2 regions of the Paenibacillus sp. P5_B5 genome follow, and region 1 is predicted to be linked to the other one. Evidence: predicted binding sites of a transcription regulator. Region 1 holds the regulator's gene; the other holds the start of a gene.
The links. Region 1 encodes Rex, which represses fermentation and respiration genes when NADH is low (regulators of the CRP and FNR family bind a similar motif). Its sites were predicted from a motif close to TTGTGAAATATTTCACAA; they were not measured.

Region 1 (11,655 bases):
AAATCCATTGGCTATTTAATCCCCGCCCTGTATTATGGGATCAAGAACGATCATAAGATTGTGGTTTCAACACATACGATTAATTTACAAGAACAGCTTCGTACTAGGGATGTCCCACTTCTTAGTGAAATATTTCCTGTTCCTTTTGAAGCTGCAGTGTTCAAGGGAAGAAGTCATTACCTGTGCTTACGTAAATTTGAAGGCAGAGTAAGTACGCTGGATCTTGACAGCTCCAAAGAGGATGCTATGACAGCTTCACAGATGACTGTTTGGCTGAACGAGACGGAGACAGGTGATGATGAAGAGCTTAATTTAACGGGTAGAGGGCTTAACTTCTGGCACTCCGTTGCTAGTGACGCTGATTCCTGCCTTAATCGTAAATGTCCATGGTTTCGGAAGTGCTTCTATCACCGTGCACGGAATTCAGCCAATCAAGCTGACTTAGTCATTACGAATCATTCCATGTTATTTACTGATATCAAAGCGGATCATCGCATTCTGCCAGGTTATAATCATTTAATTATCGACGAATCCCATCATCTTGAAGAAGTGGCTAGCAAGCATCTAGGAACTGAATTATATTATTTTTCATTAGTTGGAGCATTACAGTGGTTGTTTAAAGATATACGTACTGGCCAGCTACCGCTCTTGAGAAATAAATTGGCGAATATAAGTGGGGATGATCGTGCGGCGGCTTGGTGTGAAACGATTGAGCTCTTATATCCAAAGCTGATGTCAATTAAAGAACAGTGGGATACGTTCTGTGACCAGATGTATGATCTTGTTTCGACGGGTACCAAAGATGCTGCTCAGCAGGATACAGGACAATATGTGCTCCGAATTAAATCGGAATCATTACCCGCAAACTGGTCTAACTTAAGTCAAATGTCTGATGATTTGCAAGAGGATCTAGGAGATCTACTTAAAGCGTTAGATAAATTAATGAATAAGATCAAAGATTATCAAGATGAATATGATTTACAAGCTTTTCTTACTGATTTTAATGGATATGTGAAAGAAATCGCACAATGTCGTGATAATATGAAAATTTTCATGGAAATGAAGGACAATAGTTTTGTATATTGGATAGAAGGAGGCTTGAATAATAAGAAGAGCTCCATCCTTCTAAGTTGTGTGCCTATTGATGTTAGTAAGCTCATGCAGGAATATGTTTTTGATAAAAAAGCAAGCGTTGTTATGACATCAGCAACTCTCTCGGTAGATAAATCGTTTCAATACACAGCTTCACAGCTAGGATTTAACGAAGAGAATGATGAAGATAAGCTGCGTACGGTTATGCTTCCTTCCCCCTTTAAATATCGTGAGCAAGCGCTTGTATGTGTTCCTAGAGACTTCCCTGGAATTAAAGGTTCGTCCGGAGATGTTCTGTTTATTGATAAACTAATTGGATCACTTTATGAAGTTGCACTTGCCACAAGGGGGCGTTTACTAGTATTATTTACATCAAACAAAATGTTGCGACAAGTTCATGGAGAATTGAGGGAACGACTTAAACCTCATGGTATTGGAGTGCTTGGCCAAGGGGTGGATAGTGGAAATCGCAGTAAATTAACTCGTTTATTTCAAGAAGGTAAGTCAAGTGTATTACTTGGAACTAGTTCTTTCTGGGAGGGAGTCGACATTCCCGGTAATGCGCTTACATGTTTGGCAATTGTAAGACTTCCATTTCAACCGCCAAGTCATCCGTTAGTGGAAGCTAAATGCGAGAACCTCAAGAAACAAAATAAAAATGCATTTATGAAATTTTCCGTACCGCAAGCTGTAATTCGGTTTAAGCAGGGCTTTGGCCGGCTTATTCGCTCGTCCCGAGATAAAGGTGTCGTAATTATTTATGATACAAGAGTTATTGAGACACGTTATGGGAGAAATTTTCTTTATTCACTACCAGGTCCGAAGATCGAATCTATGTATACCTCCCAAATTGTACCTAGTATCCAACAATGGATGGGAGAGAATCTTCTTGAAATCGATGAAAATATCTGATGCAGTTGTTCGCAGACTGCCAATTTATTTACGGTTCTTGAGTGAGTTAGCTACTAATAATGTGCTTACGGTTTCATCACAGGATTTAGGACAAAAGCTTAATTTAAACCCAGCACAAATTCGCAAAGATTTAGCTTATTTTGGGGAATTTGGCAAAAAAGGAATTGGATATGATGTGCTTTTCTTAATTGAAAAAATACGTCAAATTCTGAAGCTGGACAAGACATTATCTGTTGCACTTGTAGGTGCTGGTAACTTAGGTCGTGCATTATGTAACTACAATACGTATCTTAAGGATTCGATGAAAATAGTTGCTGTATTCGATTCTAATCCTGAGCAGCATGGCAAAGTGGTTAACAATTTAATTGTACAACCAATGGAGCAGATCGAGGAAACGATTAAATTACTTCAAATTCGTATTGGTATTATTACGGTTCCTTCCGTGTCTGCACAACAAGTGGCTACACAGTTTGTTGAAGCGGGAGTAGAAGCTATACTGAATTTTGCTCCTGTAATAATTAAGGTTCCTAATAACATCCGCGTTCATCATGCTGACTTTACAACAGATCTCCAAAGCTTAGCTTATTATTTAGAATAAGCACATAAAATGAATAAGGTAGCATCTTCATTATTTGAAGTTGCTACCTTTTTTGTTAATTAGAAAGTAAATGAATCAACAAAAAAAGACGTCCATTAGGTCGTCTTCTAAAGGTTGTAATTTATAATACCCATCCGAACATGACTTTGTATAGTAGGTAACCCAGTACCATTGAAATAGGGATTGTGATTAGCCATGTGATGATCATTCGAATAACAGTAGCCCATTTCACCTCATGGAAACGAATAACACTACCTGTACCAATGATGGCAGATGTGATGACATGAGTTGTTGATAATGGCATATTCAAGAATGTTGACGTTTGGATAACAACAAACGATGTTAAATCTGAAGCAAAGCCATTGATTGGTTCAATTTTGATGATTTTGGATGAAACTGTTTTGATAATTTTCCAACCACCAATTGAAGTTCCTAGACCGATTGCTGTGGCAGCTAGAATTTTAACCCAAAGTGGCACTTCAAGATCGGTTTGGAATCCGCCTGCTACTAGTGCAAAGACGATGATACCCATTGCTTTCTGAGCATCATTACCCCCGTGCGAGAACGATAGTAGTCCAGCAGATATAATTTGGAAAAAACGAAATACCCGATTAAGCTTAGTTCGGGAAGAATTTCCTTTCCAAAGTACCAAATACTTGATAATTGTCATCATAATAAAGCCTGCAGTAAAGGCAATAATTGGGGATAGCAATAAAATCGCAATAATTTTACCGAAACCACCTAAGTTTACTGCATCCCAGCCAGCCCCTGCTATAACAGCACCAGCAAGCGCACCAATTAACGTATGTGATGAGGAAGATGGAATGCCATAATACCATGTAAGCAGGTTCCAAAAAATTGATGCGATCAGGGTTGCTATAACGATATAAAGTCCATTATCTACACTGAACGGATCAGCAATTGAACCACCAATCGTTTTGGCTACCCCAGAAAAGATGACTGCTCCAATAAAGTTAAGCACTGCTGCATAAAGAACAGCTACTTTAGGGGGGAGGGCACGTGTTGATATTGATGTTGCAATGGCATTAGCCGTATCATGAAAACCGTTAATAAAATCGAATCCTAATGCGAGTATCACAATGATGATAATGACGAGTAAACTGTTGTCCATGATCTCCTCCTAAGTTTCGTAGCTACTTAAGAGTAGCGTAACACAACGCCGTGGAGAATATTAGCGACGTCTTTGCAAGAATCTGTTGTTTCCTCAAGGCGCTCATAGATTTCTTTAAGCTTAAAATCCTCGTAAGGATCTTTTCTATGTATAAAGATTTCACGAATGCCCTCACGCATTAATCTGTCGCCTTCATTCTCTAATACAGTGATTTGCTCAGTGAATTGAGTAAGCTGAAGGTATTTTTTCTTACTTAATACTTTGAAAGCATCAAGAATTAGCTGACAACAATCCACAATGATTTCAGCAAAACTCTTCATATACTTGTCAGTTGTAAGAATTGACAAATAATCAAAGCGTGCAATTGAGGCTTCGATTCCATCGAGTACGTCGTCTAAAGAAGAAGCAAGCTCTAGAATATCTTCTCGTTCGATAGGCGTGATGAATACTTTGTTTAAGCCATGGAAAATATCTCTGGTCAGTACATCCCCTGCACTTTCTAAATCTTTAACAGCTTGAAAGGTTTCTGCAGGCGGTTTTGTATCATTCATTGCTTTGCGAAACACATGCGCTGCCTCTAAAGTATTCTCAGCTGCTTTAATGAGTAGATTTAGAAAGTCAACATCATTTTTTTTGGTGAACAGCATAGGTTTCTCACAACCTCCTTAAATTATGTTTGTTATAAAGATATTACTGTGGAATAAATTCTTTATAACATAATAGAAAAGTTAAGCTCTAATCTAATCAATTGTTTGTTCTGGTGATTAGATTTGTCAATTACTTTTCTATTGGTAAATATAGGTCTGGTCTGTTTTCTATATCTCCAAACCCACTTGATAAAAATAGCATATCCAGCTAGGTGAAAGCAATGCGGTTTTATGTTAAATTGTTGATTTTATAAATTCTAACATGTACATTGTAAAAAGATTATAATTACATATAAAGATGAAAATGAAGTGAGGGATACAATAATAATGAAAAAAATTATAGTTGATGGTTTATTTGTTACGCTTGATGCACAGGAATTAATTACTAAAGGATGCTTAGTGATTAACGACAGTCAAATCGAATTCATCGGTTCTGAGCCACCTGAGCCACTTGAATCGTACGATGAGGTTATTCGCGGAAACAATAAGCTATATATGCCTGGTCTAGTTAATACACATGGACATGCAGCTATGTCACTGCTCAGAGGTTATGGTGATGATTTAGCGCTAAAAGTATGGCTTGAGGAGAAGATGTGGCCGATCGAAGCTAAATTTACCTCTAATGATGTGAAGTGGGGATCTGCATTATCGATCGTGGAAATGCTCAAGGGGGGGACTACAGCATTTGTCGACATGTACGATCAAATGGAGCATGTTGCTTGTGTCGTTGAAGAGTCAGGGATTAGAGGTTGTCTAACGCGTGGTGTAATCGGACTCTGTCCTCCAGAGGTACAAGATGAGAAGCTTCAAATGGCTAAACAGTTCGCTAAGGATTGGCACGGTAAGGCAGATGGTAGAATTACGACTATGATCGCTCCACATGCGCCTTATACATGTCCGCCAGATTATATCGAAAAGCTTGTGCAGGTATCGTATGATTTAGACATACCTATGCATACGCATATGTCTGAAACACAGCATGAGGTTCAACAAAATGTCGATGATTATGGATTAAGACCTACCCAGCATCTAGAGAAGCTTGGTGTCTTCAATCGTCCTACACTGCTTGCACATGCTGTTCATTTGAATGACGAAGAGCTTGCAATTCTTAAACAGTATGACGTACGCGTCTCACATAATCCTGGAAGTAATCTTAAATTAGCATCTGGCTTCGCACGTGTACCAGAGATGCTAGAGATGGGCATATTAGTTTCCCTAGGAACGGATGGCCCTGCTTCCAACAATAATTTGGATATGTTCGAAGAAATGCGACTTGCCGCATTAATCCACAAGGGAGCATCTGGCAATCCATTAGCAGTTCCAGCTAAGCAAGCCTTACAGATGGGAACAATTGATGGAGCTCGTTCTATATGGTTAGATAATGTTGGTCTGCTTAAAGTAGGAATGAAAGCTGATGTCATTGCGATTGATATCGACCAACCACATTTCTTACCGAAAAGCGATTTCATTTCTCATGTCATATATTCTGCTTCTGCAAATGATGTAGTTGATGTTATAATAGATGGCAAATGGATTGTTCGTGGACGTGAATGTTTAACACTGGATGAAGAGAAAGTAAAGCGGGAGGCTGAGCTTTGTTTTGAGAAGCTTACGCAGTAATGTATATAGCCGGATGTCTAGGCCCAAAAAATTTCTATGGATTTCAATTACCGTATTTGTTGTCGTGATTATTGGACTCGCATTCTTCTATGCAAGTGTGCAGAAGGATTATTTCGCAGATCGAGATAAAGCTTCGCAAATTGCTAAGGAGCAATTGGGCTTAAGGACAGTAACACGGGTTGAATCTTCTTATGGTGATGAGGCTTATCATATTGTTTTTGGGACAGATAATTCGGATCGTCCAATCGTTGCATGGGTATCTGATACAATATTTTTCTCGGAATTCGCAGAAGGAGCTATTCAGGAAGCTGAGGTGCGTGCTAAAGTATTACAGCTTGAGCCATCTGCTAAATTCTTGCGTGTCATACCGAATAGAGTTCAAAATGTGAATGTATGGGAAGCGTACTATAAGAAAGTGGATGAGAATGGTGATCCATCGTATTATTATACTTACTATCGTTTCTCCGATGGAGAATATATTGATACTTACAAGCTTAGCGCTTAACAGGCTAAGCTTTTTTTATGCATAGAGGTTGGCATTGCCCAAGTTATACCATCTTAATCGTATATCAAATATGATATACTCTGATATATATTCAGTTAGATAAAGGAGGAGTTTTATGAAAAAGTTGAATCCAGCAGTGATCCTAATCACTAGTGTAATTACGCTTGTTGTCCTGTTTGGCGGTTGGTTTACTTATCAACATCTCGCTTTAAAATCTCCTCTGGTAAAGCTGATCAATGAACAACCATCAGTTGAGGATGCTACGATAAAATTGAATGACAATGAATTAGATGTTGATTTGAAAGTAACCCAAGATATTAACATTCGTGAATTCATGAATACGATATATAAAGAAGGCCAGTCCTATATAGGTAGTAGAAATGTGAATCTACACATTGAGGAACAATCTTCACCAGCAATTGAAGCTTGGTGGAGTTCTACTCTTTTTGATGTAGCGGAGGCAATGGAATTAAAGCAGTACAGCCGTATTCCAACTACTTTACAGAATAAAGCAGGAGAGCTTCCTGGACTCGGAATTACCACTGATATTGATGAGAAGAACGTATATATTAAGCTAACCCATCAAGAAGCGGTAAAGATCATCATTTTACCTCGTATGCCGAATAAAATGGAGGTATTTGCTAATGCTTAATCGAGTCTTGAAATTTAGAATCGAAATTCTTATTGGGATCATCCCAATCTTCTTTGGTTTTATAGGTTTTATTTCGAAGCAGTTGTTTCCTATGTTATTTTTTGGAATGGTACTAACTTGTGTTATTGTTATGATGAAAACCAAAAATGGGGGCATGGCAGGCGTGTTTGGCGGTTCTACTAAGCAGTCTAAGACTAAGCATCGTAAGCCAATAGCCTTATCATTCGATCAAATAGGTGGACAAGACAGAGCGAAGGCCGAAATTATGGAGGCACTTGATTTTATCATCAAGAAAGAACAAATTGCCAAGCTTGGTATTCGTCCAATGAAGGGTCTTTTGTTAACTGGACCTCCAGGTACCGGTAAAACCTTACTTGCAAGAGCATCGGCACATTATACTAATTCTGTATTTGTAGCTGCTTCAGGCAGTGAATTTGTTGAGATGTATGTAGGTGTTGGAGCGAGCAGAATTCGAGATCTATTTAAAGAAGCACGTACCAAAGCTGAGAAGGAAAACAAAGAGAATGCGATCATCTTTATCGATGAAATTGATGTCATCGGTGGAAAACGTGAAGGTGGACAACAGCGTGAATACGATCAAACACTTAATCAATTGTTAACCGAAATGGATGGTATTCATTCAACAGAAGGTGTGCAAATTCTGATCATTGCTGCAACAAACCGCAAAGAGATGCTAGATTCAGCACTACTACGCCCAGGTCGATTTGATCGTCAAATCGAGGTTGATTTACCTGATAAACAGGGTCGTATGTCTATTCTGGAAATTCATGCAAAGAATAAACCAGTTGCAAATGACGTTAGCATGGAGAAGGCTGCAGAGCAAACCTTTGGATTCTCCGGTGCGCAGCTGGAGAGTGTGTTAAATGAAGCTGCGATTTATACACTTCGTGATGAGTCGAATGAAATTACTCAGAAGCACCTATCATTAGCGATCGATAAGGTTATGTTGGGTGAGCAAACGGATCGTAAAGCACATGAAGAGGAGAAGATTCGGGTCGCTTATCATGAACTTGGACATGCCATTATAGCTGAAACAGTACGGAGTAATTCGGTTTCACAGGTATCATTAACCCCTCGTGGTAAAGCACTTGGATATGTTCGTCATAACCCACCAGAAGACCATTATTTATATACCAAAACTTATATTGAAGAGCAGATCATGGTTGCCTTAGGTGGAGCGGCCGCTGAAGAAGTTATTTACGGAGGTAGAAGTACAGGCTCAAGAAATGATTTTGAGAAAGCAATGGAGCTTGTTCGAATGATGGTGGATTGCGGATTAACTTCGCTCGGAATTGTTGATGTTAATATGGTTCCCAAAGATCAATTACTACAAGAGAATGTGACGATACTAGAGGACTTATTTAGACAAACCAAAGCTACATTAGTGCAGCATCAACAGGTGCTAGAGGGTGGACTAGCTATTTTACTTAAAGAAGAGGTTCTTTCTGGTGATAAGTTTAGAACAATGATGAACCAAAATGTAGCGTAATACCAGATTTTACAAGAAGGATATTTTTGAGATGATACATTTTGTAAATAATTACTATTCTTATTTCATGATCTCGTATGGTCTAATCCATTTTCGTTGTGATATAATTCACAGGAATACCCATGGTTTACGACTATAATTTACATTTAGTCATGGACGGATTTTGCGTATACTAAACTTATTGTACAAGTGTTAACACTTGTAAGATGAACAAGAAGGAGCCAGATCATGAGTCAGTACAGAAAGATTGGTGTCATCGGCGGCGGCACAATGGGTGTAGGAATTGCCGAAATGCTTGCTAAAAAAGGTATGGACGTTATTCTCGTTGAACGTTCCGAGAGCGTTCTAGCCTCTTCACTTGAACAAATTCATTTATCACTCGACAAGCAGCTTGAAAAATGGGCTATTACGGAATCTGAGAAAAAACTCGTTTTGAACAAAATAAAAGGTTCCATTGAAATAAAAGCAGTAGCGGATTGTGATTTAGTCATTGAATCCATTACGGAAGATATTGAAGCGAAAAAAGCAGTTTTCCACGAGGTTGATCAAGTTTGCTCGGAAAATGTGATTATTGCAAGTAATACTTCAACATTAAGCCTTACGGAGCTAGGTGCAGCAACTAAACATCCTGAACGTGTAATTGGTATGCATTTTGTGCATCCAGTTTCCAAAATTGACCTTGTAGAAATTATCAGAGGAATGAAGACCTCAGATTTAACATATAGCTCTACACTTAATTTTGTACAGGATTCACTTCAGAAGACGGGTATTCAAGTATTTGAATCTCCTGGATTTGTAACGACTAGATTGATTTGCTTACTTATTAACGAAGCTATGCATACGTTGTCAGAGGGCGTTGCCTCAGCAGAAGAAATTGACAGAGCTATGCGTACGGGATATGAGTTCCACAAAGGGCCTCTTGAAATGGCGGATCGCTTTGGTCTAGATTCCGTACTTGCAGCTCTTGAAAGAATGTTCCGTGATTATGGAGAGCTTAAATTTCGCCCTTCATTTATGCTTAAGCAAATGGTCCATGCAGGTCATTTAGGCGTAAAATCGGGTCAAGGCTTCTTTCAATACGATAAGGATGGTGACCGTCTGTGAAGGTCTTAGTTATTAATGCGGGAAGTTCTTCGTTAAAGTATCAATTATTCAATATGGAAACCCAAGCTGTACTAGCTAAAGGTCGCGTTGAACGGATCGGCATGGATTCCGCCATTCTTGCTCATGAACCTCAAGGTAAAGAAGAAATTCAAGAGGTTAGTGAGATCCTTGAACATACAACAGCTATTCGTAAAGTACTCGATAAGCTAGTAGATAAAGAGCATGGTGTACTTACAAGCATTCAAGAAATTGATGCTGTTGGTCACCGTGTTGTACATGGAGGAGAATCGTTTGCAGGTTCAGCTATCGTGGACGAAAGTGTCAAGAAAGAAATCACGCGATTGATTGACTTAGCTCCATTGCATAACCCAGCAGCTTTGCTAGGCTTGAATGCAGTTGAGATGAATATGCCTGGTGTTCCCAATGTATTTGCTTTTGATACTGCGTTTCATCAAACGATGCCGAAGACTGCATTTATGTATGCAATTCCTACGGTTCTATATACCAAACACAAGGTCCGTCGTTATGGCTTCCACGGTACGTCACATCAATATGTAAGCGAACGTGCTGCTGAATTTATTGGTCGTCCGCTAGAGGATCTGAAGATCATTTCCTGCCATATTGGTAACGGAGCTTCTGTTACAGCAATTCAAGGTGGCAAATCAATTGATACGTCAATGGGATTAACACCACTTGAAGGATTGATGATGGGAACACGTTCTGGAGATTTAGATCCTGCAGTTGTTCCTTATGCCATGAGTAAAGAAGAATTAACGCTTGGTGAAGTCAATTCGATGCTTAATAAGCACAGTGGTTTACAAGCGATTTCCAAAATTTCGAGCGATATGCGCGAAGTGACGGATGCAATGGCTGAAGGTGATGTTAATGCCAAATTGGCATTTGATATGTACACCTATCGACTACGTAAATATATTGGTGCCTATGCTGCAGCAATGGATGGTGTTGATGTCATTCTATTTACAGCTGGTGTCGGAGAGAATTCAGTTGTCATCCGCGAAGCAGTTTGTTCCAAGCTAAACTATCTTGGTGTTGAATTCGACAGCGAACGCAATAAAACAGGTAGAGGCTTCGATAAACGAATTTCCACTGATTCTTCCAAAGTTGAAGTTCTGGTTATTCCTACGAATGAAGAGTGGATGATTGCTCGTGATACCTATGAACTTGTTAGTAAATAATGAAGCGTAATGTCTTGATCATTTGATTCATTCAAGCAAGAAACGGATCGCCATCTCTATAGGATTGTGATGCCGTTTCTTCTTTCATTAAAATATAGTACAATTAGGAAACAGTAATAATTTGCTTAAAGGGCGGCGAAGAAATACCTTCTTTACCACCTTTAAGCATTTCTTATGTTTCAAATGTGGGAGGAAGCGGGATATGAGTGAAAAATGTATGATTCGCGATGTAAAGAATTATGTTGGACAAACGGTAACGTTTGGCTGTTGGGTACATAACAAACGGTCAAGTGGTAAAATTCAATTTTTGCAGCTACGTGATGGATCAGGATATATTCAAGGGGTAGTTGTTAAAAGCGAAGTGAGTGAAGAGATTTGGGAGAACGCTAAATCCCTTACACAAGAGAGCTCCTTATATGTGACCGGTATTGTTAGAGAAGATGCAAGAAGCAAATTTGGCTATGAGCTTACTGTTACCGGTGTCGATATTATTCAAGTAACACAAGATTATCCGATAACACCTAAGGAACATGGTATTGATTATTTGATGGATCATCGTCATCTATGGCTTCGTTCACCGCGTCAACGTGCAATTCTAGTTGTTCGCGCTGAAATTATTCGTGCGATTCAACAGTTCTTTGATGAGCGTGGATTTAAGCTTGTTGATCCACCGGTGCTTACACCTTC
Region 2 (11,655 bases), on a different contig from region 1:
ATGAGCAGGGACAAATTGAGTCAACACCTGATCGTAGAAGCTTGTGGGCTATCCAAACGCCACAAGCTTTTCGGCTTTCCGTATTAAAGGAAGCACATGAGCGTGCTGCTGCTGAACATTTTGTAGGAACAGATGATGCTATGCTAGTAGAGCGGTTAGGTAAAACTGTACAGGTTGTACAAGCAGATTATTATAATATCAAAATTACAACGCCAGAAGACTTACCTTGGGCGGAATGGATTTTACATAATGTGAGGGGAGAGAGTGTTAGATGATTCGAGTTGGACAAGGTTTTGATGTTCATCAATTGGTTGAGGGTCGTAAGTGTATTATAGGAGGGGTAGATATCCCTTATGAGAAAGGCTTGCTCGGTCATTCCGATGCGGATGTATTACTTCATGCCATTACGGATGCGATCTTAGGAGCGCTTGCACTTGGTGATATTGGTAAGCATTTTCCGGATACAGCAGCAGAATTTAAGGACGCTGACAGCCTTGTGCTGCTCAAGAATGTATGGAAGCTTGCGAAGGAGCGGGGTTATCAGCTTGGCAATATTGACTCTACGATAATTGCTCAGAAGCCTAAGATGGCACCCTATATTACACAAATGGAAGTCATCATTGCCGAAGCACTTGAGGCACAGGTGGATCAAGTGAATGTAAAGGCTACAACCTCGGAACAGCTTGGCTTTACAGGTAGAGGCGAGGGGATTGCTGCTCAGTCCGTTGTTTGTTTAGTCAAAGGCTAATTTAGAGGGCTGTTCCTTAGGAACAGAAACCGTTTCTTCTTGCTTAAACATGTGCTATGATAATTAATTATTCGTGATAAGAGAGGTATTAGATATGACTAATCCAGTTCGTGTTCGTTACGCCCCGAGTCCAACAGGACATTTACACATAGGGAATGCAAGAACAGCGCTGTTTAACTACTTGTTTGCGCGTCATCATAATGGTAAGTTTATCATCCGAATTGAAGATACAGATCTTAAACGTAATATCGCTGGCGGGGAAGAAAGTCAGTTAAAATATCTAAAATGGCTAGGCGTTGACTGGGATGAGAGTATTGATGTAGGCGGGGAGTATGGACCGTATCGTCAAACAGAACGTCTTGATATTTACACCAAGCATGTGCAAGAGTTACTCGATCGTGGATTGGCTTATCATTGCTATTGTACGGAAGAGGAGCTTGAGCAAGAACGTGAAGAACAAACGGCTCAAGGCCATACTCCGCAATACTCTGGTAAGTGCCGTCATTTAACAGAAGAGCAGCGTCAGGCGCATATTACAGCAGAACGAGCAGCAAGCATTCGTTTTCATGTTCCACAAGAGCGCTCGTATACGTTTGCTGATATGGTCAAAGGTGAAATTACATTTGAAGCGGCGACTACAGGCGACTGGGTTATTGTCAAAAAAGACGGTATTCCTACGTACAATTTTGCGGTAGTAATCGATGATTACCTCATGCGCATTTCACATGTACTGCGTGGGGAAGATCATATCACCAATACATTGCGTCAATTAATGATTTACGAAGCCTTCGGCTGGGAAGTGCCTATTTTCGGTCATATGACCTTAATCGTTAACGAGAATGGGAAAAAGTTAAGTAAGCGTGATGAATCGATTATTCAATTCATTGAGCAGTATGATGAGCTTGGATTTATGCCGGAAGCAATGGTTAACTTTATCGCGCTTCTAGGTTGGTCACCAAAGGGTGAACAAGAAATGTATATGCTCGACGAGCTTATTGAGGTATTTGATGAACAACGCCTATCTAAGAGCCCGGCTGTGTTTGATACCAATAAGTTAAATCATATTAGCAACAGCTATATCAAGCAGGCGGATATTGAACGATTGACACAGATGGCGATCCCTCATCTACAGAAAGCAGAGCTATTGCCTTTGGAATTATCAGAAGCGCAATATAGCTGGGCAAGGGACCTTGTGAAGCTGTATCAGGAACAAATGAACCATGCATCAGAAATTGTCGGTTTATCTGATTTATTCTTCAGAGAAGAGTTAATCATGGACGAAGAATCGCAAGCTTTACTTGCAGAGGAGCATGTACCAACTGTAGTTGGTGCTTTCCTTAATCAAGTGGAGAATGCTGAGGTATATACACCGGAGTCAATTGCCGGACTACTGAAGAATGTACAAAAAGAAACAGGCTACAAAGGCAAACAGCTATTCATGTCCATTCGAGTAGTGTTGACTGGTCAGATGCATGGACGGGACCTCAATATGACCATTTATTTGCTTGGCAAAGAAAAAGTTAAAGCTCGTATGCATAAGTTATTGTCATAACCATCCTTTATTGGATATACTGTAGGTAGTATATTAATTAGTATACGTAATAGCCTTGATCAGGAAAAGTAAGTTAGGTGAATCAAGCTTGATTCACAACAGGGTTTCTCAGAGAGAATGATCTTGACCATCACGAGAAATAAGTGGATGGCTTGGCTGTGAATCATTCATACCCGATTGACTGAACATGCACCTGGGAGCTGCTGCGCCGACCTGTCCTAGAGACAAAGTAGGTGTAGCCGGATCGTCTCCGTTATAAGCGCATAAGCCGTGATAGTCGTAGTAGTCGTTTTTTGACGAAGGATTGTCGCCAAGCAGAGTGGAACCGCGTTGATTCACACGCCTCTGCAGCCTTTAATAGGCTGTGGAGGCTTTTTTGTTGTTATAGAATTTATATCCTTCAGATCATAAATTCGTGTGGTTGATTGTAGGGGGAGTCACTAATGTGGGACACAATAAAATCGGATATTAAAGCTGTGTATGAGAATGATCCAGCGGCTCGCAGTACATTTGAAATTATATTTACGTATTCTGGCGTACACGCGATTTGGCATCACCGATTTGCACATTGGTTCTATAAGAAAAGAATGTTCACTATTTCTCGTGTGATCTCACAGGCATCTAGATTTATTACAGGCATCGAAATCCACCCTGGTGCGCGTCTTGGCAAGAGGCTCTTTATAGATCATGGGATGGGAATTGTGATTGGTGAAACCTGTGAAATTGGTGATGATGTTGTCCTATATCAAGGTGTCACGCTCGGCGGTACGGGGAATGAGAAAGGCAAGCGTCATCCAACAATCGGTAATAACGTCGTGATTTCCTCAGGGGCTAAAGTGCTTGGATCATTCAGTGTAGGTGATAATTCACGGATTGGTGCTAACGCAGTCGTGCTTAAGGAAGTGCCAACAAACAGTACAGTTGTAGGTATCCCTGGGCGGATTGTTAAGCGCGATGGTGTACGTATTAATCGATTGAATCATGGTGATCTGCCAGATCCAATTATAGATATATGTCGAAATTTGACTAGTGAGCTTGATAGAGTTAAAGAACAAGTGGTTGAATTACAACATCAACTTGCTGCTGAGAGACAAAAGAATGGAGGCGCAATAAAGCATGACTCTGAAAATTTATAATACGATGACAAGGCAAAAAGAAACGTTTGTTCCCCTAGAGCAAGGTAAGGTGAAAATGTACGTCTGCGGACCTACGGTGTACAATTACATTCATATCGGTAACGCTAGACCTGCGATCTTTTTTGATGTGGTACGTAGATATTTAACTTATATAGGTTATGATGTTACGTATCTTGTCAATTTTACAGATGTGGATGATAAGATCATTCGTGCTGCAGAGGAAACGGGCGAGGGCGTTAATGAGCTTGCAGAGCGGTTTATTCAGGCGTACTTAGAAGATGTAAGTGCCATTGGCATTAATCCAGTAACGGATCATCCTCGTGTAACGGATAACATTGATGCTATTATTTCATTCATTGAGAAACTGGTGGAAAAGGGATTCGCATATCCAAATGGCGGCGATGTCTATTATCGTACGACCAAGTTTGATGAATACGGCAAGCTATCCCATCAGAACTTAGATGAGCTACAGTATGGAATTCGGATTGAAGTAGATGAGCGCAAAGAAAGTCCGCAGGACTTTGTGCTCTGGAAAGGTGCTAAGCCCGGTGAAATTTCTTGGATCTCTCCTTGGGGAGAAGGGCGTCCAGGCTGGCATATTGAATGCTCAGCAATGGTCCAAAAGTATCTGGGCGAAACGATCGATATTCATGGTGGCGGACAGGATCTAGCTTTCCCGCATCATGAATGTGAAATTGCTCAATCTGAAGCAGTCACAGGTAAACCAATGGCAAGATATTGGATGCATAATGCATTTATCAATATGGATAATGAAAAAATGTCGAAATCGCTCGGTAACTTTATTATGCTTAAAGATATTCGCCAGCAGGTACGCCCGCAAACGCTAAGGTTCTTTATGCTGAATGCACATTATCGGAATCCGCTTAATTTCAGTGAGGAAACCGTTCGTCAGGCAGACAGCTCGGTAGATCGCATCTGGAATGCAATAACAAATCTTGAGCATCGGTTGTCGATTGCAATGAATGGACCTGTTGATGAGCAAGTTGCAGCGCGGATTCAAGAGATTAGTACTTATTTTGAAGCTAAAATGAATGATGATTTCAATACGCCTGATGCGATTACAGCGATATTTGATCTTGTTTCGGAAACGAATATTTATTTAAACCGGGAGCGGGTAACAGTAGAAACACTCGAAAGCTTACTGCAAACATTTAAAGCTTTTGATGTTGTACTAGGTATACTACCGGCGGAGAACGGTAATTTATTAGATGAAGAAGTCGAAGCTCTGATTCAAGAGCGGATCGATGCGCGTAAGAATAAGAATTGGTCGCGTGCTGACGAAATTCGTGATTTATTGACGGAAAAAGGTATCTTCTTAGAGGATACTCCACAAGGAATTCGCTGGCGCCGCAAATAAATGAAGATTGAATGGAAGGCCTAACTATGGATGATAACAAGGTAGATGTAATGAAGGATATGAGTTTATTATATTATTCACCAGATAAGAACCCAGCACTAATTCACCCATTAGTGCTGGCTTATGTTGGTGATGCAGTATTTGAAATGTTCATTCGGCAAGTGGTGATTTCACAACCGAATCAGCGGCCCAACTTCTTGCACCGTGCATCGACGCAATTTGTTTCTGCAAAAGCACAGTCGAAGGCGTTAGAGAAATGGATGCCACTGCTTACTGAAGAAGAACAAGACGTTGTCCGCCGGGGACGTAATGCTAAGTCTGGATCTATTCCCAAGAATGCGGATGTTCTTGAGTATCGTCACTCAACAGCTATGGAGTGTTTAATTGGTTATTTGCATTACAAAGGTGAACACGCTCGTTTACGAGAATTGCTCAATTTATTAATTCAGCAGGATTAAAATAAGCGTATGCGTTCCAAGTAGTTTTGCTAACGCAAGACTTGTATTCACAAACTTAAAGGAGGTTCTAATTATGTCTGAAGAAGAATTTATTGGTGGTAAGCATTCGATCCTAGAAGCAATGAAGGCAGGGAGAACCATAAATAAAATATGGATTGCAGAGAACGCTCAGAAGGCGCTCACTCAGCCAATCGTTGCAGAAGCGAAGCTGCATGGCATTATTGTACAGTTTGCGGACAAGCGTAAGCTCGATACGATGGCAGAAGGGTTACAACATCAGGGAGTCGTTGCCCAAGTTGCAGCTTATGATTATGTCGAGATCGATGACATTCTCGAAGCGGCTCGTGAACGCGGCGAAGATCCGTTTATTCTGATCCTAGATGAGATTGAGGATCCTCATAATCTCGGCTCAATTCTTCGTACTGCAGATTGTACTGGCGTACATGGCGTCATTATTCCGAAACGCCGGTCGGTCGGGCTTACTGCAACTGTGTCTAAAATTTCCGCTGGAGCAGTAGAATATGTTCCTGTAGCGAGAGTCACCAATATTGCACAAACGATCGATAAGCTGAAGGAATGTGGAGTATGGGTAGCGGGAACGGACGTTAGTGCAGCAGATGACGTATACCGCAGTAACTTTGCAATGCCGATCGCACTCGTTATCGGGAATGAAGCTAAGGGAGTTGGCCGTCTTATTAAAGAAAAGTGCGACTTTCTTGTTAAGCTACCTATGCAAGGAAAAATCAACTCGCTGAACGCTTCTGTTGCGGCTGGTGTGCTGATGTATGAGGTTGTTCGGCAGCGTAAGCAGAGCTGATGCATAATGCAGGAGTTTTTGGTTGTTGATGGCTACAACATTATTGGTGCTTGGCCAGATTTGCAAAAATTAAAGGATTACAACTTGGAAGAAGCGCGTAATGTGCTCATTCATCAACTAGCAGAGTTCCAATCTTACTCCGGAATGAAGACGTATTTAGTGTTTGATGCGTACCAAGTTCCAGGCCTTGGCAAAAAATATTTACAGAGTAGATTAAGTGTTCTTTATACCAAGGAAAAAGAGACGGCGGACGAGCTCATTGAACGTCTTGTAACAGACTTAATTGGCAGGCGTAAACAAGTATACGTAGCAACATCTGATATGATTGAGCAGCACGTTATTTTCGGCAAAGGCGCGCTACGTCTCACTGCGGGCGAGCTTTTGACCAAAATTAAACATAGTCGCAAAGAGATACAGACCCAAATTGCGCGTGACCTTAAACCGGAACGAAATACGTTTGACAAAAACATGAATTCGGCGACAAAAGAATGGTTTGAAAGGATGAGAAGAGGGGAATAATCCTGCTTTTACGGTAAAATTTGTAATTGACCCCGTTGACGATGTCAGTTTTCTTCATGTATACTGAACCTATCTTAAATTTTGTAAATTTTTCAAGCTTCACGAGCCGGAGGGATTATAATGGGTGTCGACCTCAAAGAGTCGAGAATAAGCGTTTATGATCTCGCGTTGGATGAAGATATTGTGGAAGCTGTCCGACAAGGCAATAGTGAAGCGCTTGAATTCTTAATTAATAAATACCGTAACTTAGTTCGGGCGAAAGCTCGTTCTTATTTCCTAATAGGTGCGGATCGAGAGGACATTGTACAAGAGGGTATGATCGGCTTGTACAAATCAATTCGTGATTTTCGCGGGGACAAGCTCGCGTCATTTAAAGCGTTTGCAGAGCTATGTATTACTAGGCAGATCATTACAGCTATCAAAACAGCTACTAGACAGAAGCATATTCCGCTGAATTCATACGTCTCTCTAGACAAGCCTATCTATGATGAGGATTCGGACCGGACGCTGCTCGACATCATTTGTGGGTCTAAGGTCTCTGATCCAGAGGAACTTATTATTAATCAAGAAGAGTTCATTGGACTTGAAGATAAGATGGGTGAAATCTTAAGTGATCTTGAACGCAAGGTATTGATGCTTTACCTAGATGGACGTTCCTATCAGGAAATTGCAGTCGATCTGGATCGTCATGTGAAATCTATCGACAATGCTTTACAACGTGTGAAACGCAAACTCGAACGATATTTAGAAGTTAGGGATTTGGTTTAAATTCTATAAAAATAAATCATAGTTAAACAAGCAACTCTTTTGAAGTTGCTTGTTTTTTTGTGTTTTGAAATGGAAATAAGGGCGGCGATTGTCGAATTAGTTATGTGGTGAGAATGATTTAAATTATTTGATAATTAACAATAATGTAACAATTAAGAGTTGTGGTTGTGATAAATATCACTTTGGACAAAATTGCTCGGGTGATAGAATAATGGCATCAATAGGAATATTTTGGGAGGTGCCTGTATGGGGGAACCAGTAATCAAGGAACAAGGGCAAACAGTGATTATACCAAAGCAGGAGCGTATGGATAGTGAGCCATCTCTTAAAGGCACATTTGTATCGGTATTGATCGTCGGCGGTGTCATTCTAATTACATGGTTACTTGTCTTCGTTTTGTTTGTTTATCGAACCTAATCATCTCGGATAAGTATCTTGCTTGGATTTGGCAAACGTCATTTAGGAGAAAGAGGGGGAAATATGCATATTCATCGTTTAGAGAAAATTTGGCTTTCAATTGGTATGGCTATGCTCATTCTGTTTCTAGCTATTGTTGGCATCTCTGGTTTTGCAATGGGGATGAACCCGCCGACAAGTGATAGTCAGCATGGCAAAGTAGATCCGACTAAGGTGGATAAGACACCACCATTCGATAAACCGGGACTTGTTCAAGCAGGCGATAATTTGTATGAAGCTAATATGACAGCGTACTTGTTTTCGTTTGATCCAGGAGAGATGGAAGTTCCAGTAGGATCAACTGTAATGTTCAATATAACGAGTAAAGACGTTGTTCATGGGTTTGAAATTGTAGGAACAACAGTCAATATGATGGTAACTCCAGGTGAAGTTAATCATCTGAGTTATAAATTTGACAAACCGGGCGAATATCTCGTTCTGTGCAATGAATACTGCGGAACTGGACATGAGGTTATGCAAGCAAGAATTATCGTGAAGTAAATGTCCTGCAAACGAGCACATTCAATACTTTTTAGAGGGAGATTTTCGCTATGAAGGATAAACGTTTTGATCCAAAAGATGCAAAGCTCGTCTTGGCTCATATTTTATTCGCATTCGGTGCACTGTTAATAGGCGGAATTGCAGGTGTATTACAAGGGCTTGTTAAAGGGAATATGATCACGCTGCCTTCCTTAATCGGTTATTACGAGTTGTTGACTGCGCATGGTGTGTTAATGGCACTTATTTTCACGACTTACTTTATCATAGGATTTTTATATTCAGGTATTTCCTCAACACTCGGAGGGCAGCTGCTTCCGGTAGCTCGTAGGCTTGGATGGATAGGTTATTGGTTGATGTCAATCGGAACTGTAATGGGAACGATCTGTATTCTGACCAAACAAGCTACTGTTCTTTATACTTTCTACGCACCAATGAAAGCTTCACCTTATTTCTATATCGGTTTGGCATTAGTGGTCGTAGGAAGCTGGATGAGTGGGTTTGGTATTTTTGTTCAGTACCGTGCTTGGCGCAAAGCCAATAGTAATAAGCTCTCGCCTCTTTTCTCCTTTATGGCTGTCTCAACAATGATTCTGTGGCAAGTTGCAACCATAGGGGTAGCGGCAGAAGTTGTTTTACAGCTCATTCCATGGTCGTTTGGGTGGGTAGAGACGGTCAATGTATTACTTAGTCGTACGTTATTCTGGTTCTTTGGACATCCGCTTGTGTATTTCTGGCTGTTACCTGCTTATATTTGCTGGTATGTCGTTATTCCCAAAATTATCGGCGGCAAAATATTTAGTGACTCGTTAGCTAGATTATCATTTATTTTGTTTATTCTATTCTCAATTCCAGTCGGATTTCATCATCAGTTGATGGAACCAGGGATTTCATCGATCTGGAAGTATCTACAGGTTGTATTAACTTTTATGGTTATTGTTCCTTCATTAATGACTGCATTCTCAATGTTCGCAACATTCGAAATGTATGGCAGATCCAAGGGTGCCAAAGGACTGTTCGGTTGGCTAAAGTTCTTGCCTTGGGGTGATGTAAGGTTCTTTGCACCATTCGTTGGCATGTTGGTATTTATCCCAGCTGGTGCAGGTGGAGTAATTAACGCGAGTAATCAAATGAACGCTGTTGTTCATAACACGCTGTTCATTACAGGTCATTTCCATTTAACAGTTGCAACAAGTGTTGCATTAACATTCTTTGGAATTGTCTATTGGTTAATCCCGATTATGCTCGGTAGACCACTAACCAAGAAGATCAATAAACTAGGGATCATCCAAACCCTCACCTGGTGTGTAGGTATGCTGTTCATGTCAGGTTCAATGCACTGGGTTGGATTAGTAGGATCTCCTCGTCGTACTGCAGGTACTGACTATAACGGTAGCGCAGAAGCTGCTGGATGGATTCCTTATCATGTGGCTATGGCCATTGGTGGCGTAATCCTATTCATTGGTGTCATTCTGATGATATATAATATCGTTGCATTGATGCGTTCGGCTCATGGTGAGACAGAAGAATACCCAATTGCAGAGGCTTCTGAACAATCTGGAGAGACACCTAAGGTTCTCGAACGTTGGGGGTTATGGATTGGTGTAACTGTAGTTCTAATCCTAGTTGCATATTCAATTCCGGTCATAGGTATGATTGGCGGTGACACTGTGGGCTCACCAGGCTTCAAGACTTGGTGATTAGCTAGTATTACTGGTTTAAAGTTCTATTAAACATACATTGAAATTTGGAGGGGTTTACCCATGAGAACAAAATTAGCAATTTTAGTTGTGTCCGTATTTATAATAGCGTCTGTACTTAGTGCGTGCGGTAGTAAATCAGAGGGAGCCAGTTCGGGGAGTACATCTGGCGAAGTGAAAGAGATTACATTGACAGGCACTAATTTTGATTGGGAACCCAAAGAAATCAGAGTTAAAAAAGGTGATAAGGTTAAATTGACACTCGTTAATAAAGAAGGTATGCATGGCGTTGAAATCGCGGATTTTAAAGTAAAGATAGATAAGCCGGGATCAAAAGAATTTGTAGCTGATAAAGCAGGTACGTTTGAATTCAAATGTTCAATTATGTGTGGTAATGGTCATGGTACCATGGTTGGTAAGTTAATAGTAGAATAAAGGGTCAAATTACGAGGTGGATTGTCCTATTATTAATAGGCGATTCACCTTTGTTGTATAAAAAATATTTAGAATGAAACACTAGGATGCGTGGGCAATGTTTCGCTTGACATGCAATATGACATATGATAAAGTATTGCAGGTAGCCCTGTAAAACGCTTCTTTATGATGCACTTAAACGGGGCAGAAATTGGAGTATGTCTCGGGAGGTGTACAACATGCGGGTATTCATTACACTGGCGTGCACGAATTGTAAACAAAGAAACTATACATCCGTTAAAAATAAGCGCAACCATCCAGACCGTATGGAACTGAAAAAATATTGCAAATATTGCAATGAACATACCGGCCATCGTGAGACCAGGTAGTATGTGGGGGTGTAGTTTGTGTCTTTCTTAGCGAATATCAAAAAAGGCTTTTCATCTAGTTTTGGCTTTTTCAAAGACAGCGGTGCTGAACTGAAAAAGGTAAAATGGCCAAGCCGTAAAGAGTTAACGAGTTATACTCTGGTGACAGTTGGCACAATCGCCGTTGTCGCTATCTATTTTTTCCTACTCGACCTAGGGATTAGTAATCTTGTGCGTTATATTATGGATCTATAGGTGAATTCAATGGAGAAAAGTTGGTACGTAGTTCATACCTATTCGGGGTATGAGAACAAAGTTAAAGCTAACTTGGAGAAACGTGTGGAATCCATGGACATGACGGATAAAATTTTCCGCGTGCTCGTTCCGATGGAAGAAGAAATCGTGAACAAGGACGGGAAGAAGAAATCTGTAATGCGCAAAGTCTATCCTGGCTATGTGCTTGTCGAGATGGTACAGACGGATGATTCTTGGTACGTTGTGCGTAATACGCCTGGCGTTACTGGTTTTGTCGGCTCTACAGGTTCTGGTTCTAAACCAACAGCACTACATCCGGAAGAAGTGGAAGCTATTCTCAAGCATATGGGAATGGAAGAGCCGAGACCGGTGGTTGAGTTTAGTCTTAAGGAAACGGTTCGCGTTAAAGTTGGTCCGTTTGCAAACTTTGTTGGAACTGTTGAGGAAATTTTGTTTGATAAGAGCAAGTTAAAGGTCCATGTCAACATGTTTGGCAGGGAAACCCCACTTGAGCTAGATTTCGATCAAGTGGAGAAGCTATAGTTTAGAAATGCATCCTTCCGTCAGGTTGGGCAATTCTAATATATG

Region 2: the regulator Rex is predicted to act here: its motif matches at 7,542-7,559, upstream of AC1DOK_RS20605 (cytochrome c oxidase subunit 2A).

Annotation. Positions count from the first base shown of each region.
Region 1 covers NZ_JBFULK010000001.1:332,939-344,593, forward strand. Annotated here, with positions in the region: gene dinG (ATP-dependent DNA helicase DinG) at 1-2,004, shown strand, start outside; gene AC1DOK_RS01735 (redox-sensing transcriptional repressor Rex) at 1,982-2,602, shown strand; gene AC1DOK_RS01740 (inorganic phosphate transporter) at 2,724-3,734, opposite strand; gene AC1DOK_RS01745 (DUF47 domain-containing protein) at 3,761-4,381, opposite strand; gene AC1DOK_RS01750 (amidohydrolase) at 4,709-6,001, shown strand; gene AC1DOK_RS01755 (cell wall elongation regulator TseB-like domain-containing protein) at 5,982-6,506, shown strand; gene AC1DOK_RS01760 (hypothetical protein) at 6,622-7,158, shown strand; gene AC1DOK_RS01765 (AAA family ATPase) at 7,151-8,668, shown strand; gene AC1DOK_RS01770 (3-hydroxyacyl-CoA dehydrogenase family protein) at 8,897-9,772, shown strand; gene AC1DOK_RS01775 (acetate kinase) at 9,769-10,968, shown strand; gene asnS (asparagine--tRNA ligase) at 11,171-11,655, shown strand, end outside.
Region 2 covers NZ_JBFULK010000019.1:15,966-27,620, forward strand. Annotated here, with positions in the region: gene ispD (2-C-methyl-D-erythritol 4-phosphate cytidylyltransferase) at 1-275, shown strand, start outside; gene ispF (2-C-methyl-D-erythritol 2,4-cyclodiphosphate synthase) at 272-748, shown strand; gene gltX (glutamate--tRNA ligase) at 843-2,300, shown strand; gene AC1DOK_RS20570 (hypothetical protein) at 2,409-2,639, opposite strand; gene epsC (serine O-acetyltransferase EpsC) at 2,744-3,436, shown strand; gene cysS (cysteine--tRNA ligase) at 3,417-4,814, shown strand; gene AC1DOK_RS20585 (Mini-ribonuclease 3) at 4,841-5,272, shown strand; gene rlmB (23S rRNA (guanosine(2251)-2'-O)-methyltransferase RlmB) at 5,346-6,089, shown strand; gene AC1DOK_RS20595 (NYN domain-containing protein) at 6,096-6,608, shown strand; gene sigH (RNA polymerase sporulation sigma factor SigH) at 6,729-7,376, shown strand; gene AC1DOK_RS20605 (cytochrome c oxidase subunit 2A) at 7,623-7,793, shown strand; gene AC1DOK_RS20610 (cytochrome c oxidase subunit II) at 7,857-8,333, shown strand; gene AC1DOK_RS20615 (b(o/a)3-type cytochrome-c oxidase subunit 1) at 8,384-10,030, shown strand; gene AC1DOK_RS20620 (cupredoxin domain-containing protein) at 10,094-10,465, shown strand; gene rpmG (50S ribosomal protein L33) at 10,684-10,833, shown strand; gene secE (preprotein translocase subunit SecE) at 10,852-11,067, shown strand; gene nusG (transcription termination/antitermination protein NusG) at 11,077-11,610, shown strand.